DNA from 2 places in the Bradyrhizobium elkanii USDA 76 genome. Region 2 is predicted to be linked to the other one. Evidence: riboswitches for the same ligand, from Rfam matches in the RefSeq annotation. Region 2 holds a riboswitch; the other holds the start of a gene.
The links. A riboswitch is a leader RNA that binds a small molecule or an ion and turns the genes downstream of it on or off. The one in region 2 is predicted to bind cobalamin.
Positions count from the first base shown of each region.

Region 1: another riboswitch for cobalamin. It lies ahead of JEY66_RS35580 (ribonucleoside-diphosphate reductase subunit alpha); the one in region 2 lies ahead of metE (5-methyltetrahydropteroyltriglutamate--homocysteine S-methyltransferase).

Region 1 is NZ_CP066356.1:7,508,573-7,511,777, forward strand. It holds gene JEY66_RS35580 (ribonucleoside-diphosphate reductase subunit alpha) at 1-1,604, opposite strand, end outside; cobalamin riboswitch at 1,816-2,031, opposite strand; gene JEY66_RS35585 (hypothetical protein) at 2,433-3,205, opposite strand, start outside.
Region 2 is NZ_CP066356.1:7,010,560-7,013,764, forward strand. It holds gene metE (5-methyltetrahydropteroyltriglutamate--homocysteine S-methyltransferase) at 1-1,335, opposite strand, end outside; cobalamin riboswitch at 1,438-1,640, opposite strand; gene JEY66_RS33610 (hypothetical protein) at 2,989-3,205, shown strand, end outside.

The sequences.
Region 1 (3,205 bases), 500 kb from region 2:
CAAATGAACGCGGCGCGGTCGGCGGCAAGCTCGACGATCCAGCGCTGGTCGATTTCGAAGGCGGTGCGAAAGACCGCTTTTTCGTGTTCCGACAGGGTGTCGAGATGGGCGACTGAACCCTCGTGCGCGATGATCGACTGCCAGGTCGCCGAAGTATCTGCGCCCTTGGCGGCCAGCAGCTTGGCGAGATGCGGATTACGCACCGAGATGGCACCGGACAAGGTCTTATGGGTGTAGATGTTGGCCGGGATCGGCTCGACGCAAGCGCTAGTCCCGCCGCAGATGATGCTGATCGAGGCGGTTGGCGCGATCGCGATCTTATGGCTGAAGCGCGCCATCACACCGCGTTCCAGTGCATCCGGGCACGGCCCACGCTCGCGCGCGAGCGTCACGGATGCCGCGTCGGCATCGCGACGGATTTTCCGGAACATGTTCAGATTGAACGACTTGGCCACGACACTTTCCATCGGAATGCCCTTGGCCTGCAGGAACGAATGGAAGCCCATGACGCCGAGGCCGACGGAGCGCTCACGCAAGGCGGCGTAGCGGGCACGCTTCATGCCGTCCGGCGCCACCGTGATGAAGTGGGTCAGCACGTTGTCGAGGAAGCGCATGACGTCCTCGATGAAGCCTGGCTTCTCATTCCACTGATCCCAGGTCTCGAGGTTGAGCGACGACAGGCAGCACACCGCGGTGCGCTCCTCGCCGCGATGATCGATGCCGGTCGGCAGGGTAATTTCGCTGCACAGGTTGGAGGTAGAGACCTTGAGGCCGAGCTCGCGCTGGTGCTTGGGGAGCGACCGGTTCACGGTGTCAATAAACAACAAGTAAGGCTCGCCGGTCTGCAGCCGGTTCTCCAGGATGCGTTGCCACAGTTGGCGGGCGTCGATCTCGCGGATGACATCGTTGGTCCTCGGGCTGCGCAGAGCGAACGCGGTGCCGGCGCCCACGGCACGCATGAACGCGTCGGTAACGTTGATCCCGTGGTGCAGGTTGAGACTCTTGCGGTTGAAGTCGCCGGACGCCTTGCGAATCTCGAGGAACTCCTCGATCTCGGGATGGTGGATATCGAGATAGACCGCCGCAGAGCCGCGCCGCAACGAGCCCTGGCTGATCGCCAATGTCAGGCCGTCCATGACGTGGATGAACGGGATGATACCCGAGGTAACGCCGCCCTTCACCTTCTCGCCGATCGAGCGAACGTTGCCCCAGTAGGTGCCGATGCCGCCGCCGTTAGAGGCAAGCCAGACATTCTCGTTCCAGGTGCCGACGATGCCTTCGAGCGAGTCCGACACCGAGTTAAGGAAGCATGAGATCGGCAGACCGCGCGTGGTGCCGCCGTTGGACAGCACCGGTGTGGCCGGCATGAACCACAGCCGAGACATCGCATCATAGAGACGTTGGGCATGCGCAACATCATCCGCGAAGGCGCAAGACACCCGCGCGAACATGTCCTGGAGCAATTCGCCGGCGAGCAGGTAACGGTCGGTCACCGTCAGCTTGCCGAACGGCGTCAACAGGTCGTCGCGCGTCCGATCGAGCTTGAGATCGGCCCGCCTTGGCGATGGAGCAAGGGGGCGCGGCAGCGGAGCCGGCGATGGCAAGACAAGACCCGACTCAGGCGGGGTAGGCCTTGCCTGCGCTGGGCGCGGCTGCACATGCGGCGGCTCAATGAGATGACCCTGCTGATCGAAATTGTAAGACGGCGACATCGGCAACCCCGCGATGTTGGGCGCGGGCCGGCGCGGACGACTTGCGAGGAATCCGGGCAAATGTCCCCGGCTGCAAGCGACCCACCGGGACACCCCGCCCGAGGACTTTCATTCGGTCGCGGCAGGTCTCCTGGCTCGCGGGTCACTGCGGCCATCGGCCTTCCCGGCGCTGTGTCGCGCCAGTGACCATGATGACAACCGCTCGCCGCTTACAGTTGCGGGGGCAGCCCCGGAGTTGCCGTTTTGGCGCACCGGGTTCCCTCTTAGCTTCCACCCTACAAGATGTGGGGAACGGAAGACCGTGACTGACTATAGATAGGTCTACGCGCCGGGATTCGTCAATTGGAGAGATCAAGATTTAGAAGGCAAAAACATACCGACCGCCCGGACCACTCTATCGCCGCTGTCACTTCTTGCTGCAGAGATGCCTTGGGCTGCCTTTCAGTTTCCGTTAAGCTTGCGCATAGTCGAGGAAATTCTGACCCACGTGTCGCATTGATGCGATCTATGAAACCGCGCGTCAGCAGAGAGGGAATTCGGCAAGGCGCTCTCCGATCTGAATCGCAGCGCTCGCCGCGACAAATGGCATCTGGACGAATCGTTATCCATCGTCGGCGAACAACATTGGCCCTGGCGCGCCTTCGACCAGAATGGCCTTGTTTTTCGACGTCTTGATCCAGCGCCGAAGAGACTCGCGCGCTGCACAGTGGTCCTTAACTGTCAGGGCTCCAGCGCAACGTGCAAGCCCTCGTTGCTTTCAACATGAACGTAACGGGGTCCAATCGGCCGTCCCCTGCCGCTGGCGACGGTGACAACGTCTTCCAGAGGCGTGGCCCGCGCATCCGCCTCTGGGCGAGACAAGATCAGATCCGCATGCAACAGCCCTTCTGATTCGAGGCCGGTCGCATCCACGCCAAGGGCCGCCAAGCTGGCCAAACAACTTTCAAACTCTTCAGCATCGCGAAAGCGACGCTGGATAAACGTCGCGCCGGTAAGACGTTCTGTCACAAGACCACGCTTTGCAAACGCTTCGGCCAACGATTCAAATGGGAACATTCGTAGCACAAAGGAGATGATCCATGGTTGCTTCTCTGTCGCATCGAGAATCTCGCTGAACGTCTTCTCGGTAACGTAGCCGATGCATCCGGTTGACATGATAACATCCACGGAGCGGAGAATGCGCGCGCTATCCGTCGATAGCGCCTCCTTTTCAAGGTCAGCGACGATGCCCTGCTCCAAGAGGCCAACACTCTTTGCATAGCTGATCGCCTGTACCGACACGTCGAGGCCGATAAAGCGCGCCAACCCGACATCAGGCCAGGCTGCATAAAAATTGCGATCGAGACTCACCAGTGTTTCAGAACTGATCGCCCTCATCTCACGCCGGGCGTAGCGGTGACGCAAGCCCCCGAAGGTCAGCGGAAAGCGATGCACTGCTGCGTTGATGCCGTATGAACATCCAACGTCGAGCACGACGGGCTTAAGGCCGGTTG
Region 2 (3,205 bases):
TAGTTTGAAGCGCTTGCGCTGGATCTCGGCACGGCTGGCAAATGGACTGGCGCGCCGGCGCGTGGCCTGGTTGATCGCTCTCATCCGGATGGCGACATCGGCATCTCGGATCTTTGGCGAAGTCCCACGATCGGTGGTGACGCGCTCCGACTGCGCAAGAGCGCCAGCAACATCCTGATCGCCTGCAAGAGCGCGCGCCAAGGTCGCAAGCTCGCGAATCTTCTGAACGGAGAATGCTAGCCAACCCTTGATGTCTGAAGCGAGCTCCGTCTCGAGTTCAACATCGACCGGCACGTGAAGCAGCGAACAGGATGGAGCGATTTGTATGCGATCTTTGCCCAGCTTCGCGATAGCGGGATCGAGCCGTTGGCGCAGTGCCGACAAATTCGTCCGCCACACATTGCGGCCGTCTATCGCGCCGAGTGACACGACGAGATCACTTCGCTTGGCGGTAATGATCTGGTCCAATAACGCTGGCGCCCGAACCAGGTCGACGTGCAGCCCGGCGACAGGTAGGCGCAAGGCGGTGGGAAGATTGTCGCCGAGGCCACCGAAATAGCTGGCGACCATGATCTTGATGGCCGGCCCTTCCTTGGCGAGCCGGTCATAGGCATGTAGCAAGGATTGTCTTGATTCCTCATCCAGATCAAGAACCAAGCAGGGCTCGTCGAACTGAACCCAATTTGCCCCGCGTTTGGCCAATTCCTGCAGAACCTCGATATAGACCTGTATCAGGTCATCCAGGAGTGACAGTGGCTGGAACGCAGGATCAGCACTCTTGCCTAGCTTTAGGAATGTGACCGGGCCGATCAGGACAGGGCGAGTCTGAAAGCCAAGGGCCTTGGCTTCCTCATACTCGTCGATAGGCTTGCGAGAGGACAGCCTGAAAGTCTGTCCGCGATGAAATTCCGGGACCATGTAATGGTAGTTGGTGTCGAACCACTTGGTCATCTCCTGCGCGGGTGCGCCATCGCCGCGAGATCCGTGGCCGCAACTCGCACCCCGGCCGTCGTATTGTGAACCGCGTGCCATGGCGAAATACGTCTTGAGGGAAACGGGCTCGGCTTTCGAGGCGTAGACTTCCGGGATGGCGCCGACCATGACACTGGTGTCGAGCACCTGATCGTACAACGAGAAGTCGTTCGACGGAATCACGGTGACACCGAGGGACTTCTGGCGCGCCCAGTTCGCGGCACGTAGGCCGGCTGCGTCCTCAAGCAACTGCTGTTCACTAATTCTTCCGGCCCAATAGCCTTCGAGTGCGACTTTGAGCTCGCGTCTTGGACCGATGCGCGGCGTTCCGAGCGTGGCAACCGGAAGGGAGAGAAGAGACATAGCGCTAACCCCATGTTGGGGGCAAAGGCCATGGCGGACGCAGGCAGGAGAAGTCGCCCGAGCGACGGCTGCTTGGCGCACCACCGGGACACCCCGCCCGTGGATGAATATTTTGTCGGGGCAGGTCTCCTGGCTCGCGGGTCATTGCCGCCGTCCGGCCTTCCCGAAGCCGCGCGGGCTTCAGTGACTTTGTTGGACAGTGGCTCACCGCTCACAGTTGCGGGGGCAGCGCCGGCATTGGCACCGGCTTCCCTCTTAGCTCCGGATCAAACGGAAACCGGAGAACCTCGACGACTTGGATTATCGGCAAGAGAACTCGGCCGTCAACCTCTCAAATTGGTGCTGCGACCTCTCTTACGCGAATGCTCCTCCGAGGCCACGCTTGATCGCGACGTAGAAGCCATCTCCAGTCATAGGATATCGGAATGACCATCTCGGAGACGCATTGGCGTCGGGCGGCGGGTCAGATCTGTGCACGAGACGAATGCGCCCAGCACGAAGAAGCTCACGGCGCCGCGCAAGACGCTTGTCATGCGGCCCGGCTTTTGAACGATTCATCGAGCACGCTTCGATGCGCCCTCCCTTCTCCATTAATAACCATGGATCAGTGGCGAATACGCGCAAGAGGTATTCGCTTAATCCAGCAGCGTGCTCAGCGGACGTGTCGATGTGCGACCAGCCAATCCTGGTAGGCGTCACGCCGACGTTTTGGTGATACTGGCCAAAGCAAGCATATTGAATCACCACAACCAAAAGAGACCCTCGCAATGAAAATGGCTGTTTGGAGCGCCCTCGGCGTCTTTGCTGCTGCCGTCTTTACTGTCGGTCTGTTCGGCTGGATGGCAAGGCCTTTTATGAGCCGCCCCGTCAGACAGATGCTCTCGGAAGTGTTGAGTAGTTCGAGCCGAAGCTAGCAAGACCTGAGGCTTCCCTCTTGCCGGTCGACACGGCTGCGTGGAAGCGCAGCTCCTTGAATGTTGACTGCAATGACGAGCAGGTAGACGACGGCCCCTAACGTTGCGCGAGCGGAGAATGCCACGTCTCGTCCCCTGCTTGATCCGTGAAGTTCCTTAACATCGATTCCAAATCGCCCGCCGCTGAAGGGCGGCTCCGCGTTGGTGTAGGCCGCAAAGTGCCAAGCACAACAGGCTGGGGCGCCCTCGACATTCGTAGTAGCGGCAACGCCCCCGGATCACACGGATCGATGGCGGCATACCTGCTCCCAATTGTCGTCAAGACTCTGGCAGCGAGGCATTCGCCCGCTGTCGAAGATTCAGTGCGTGACAAGAATCATTCACGGAAGTCGTGGCGAATAGGCTGAATGGTAACATTAGAACGTGCGTAGGTCGGTAAGTCGACAAAGACAGCACAAATCTGCCGCGAACTGCCGGTTATTGCCTGGCACGAACAATGCAAGTCCTCATCATGTCCAGGCTTCTCCTCCTGGGCAGGTCCAGCATTGCAAATTGAGGCTTTGGCTGACCACTGAAGTTAGCGGCGCGTGACATCGAGGGACGGCGCCTGCTCGCGCGGGACATCGGCAGGCGCCTGCGTCACGTTGCCGCTAACTTCTTGCGATCTGCGCAAAGCACGCTGAGGAAGACGTGCCGCTTTGGATTGACGTGTGGATGATAACCAGATGAGCCGGAAGCAATGAAGAAAAAGTCTGGAAAGCGCGTGCTTTGGTTCTGTATCGCTCGGTCGCTGATCTGCCTGGCCGGGCTGGCGGCGACGAGCAACAATGTTCGCGCCAACGACCACACGCTTGTCGAAAGGGTCAAGTCAACGTGGCGAGCGCAAGATGGTGAGACTATAGAACAAATCATTTCCAAGGTCTCGAAGGTGGCTCACTTTGTGCCTCGATCGTGGG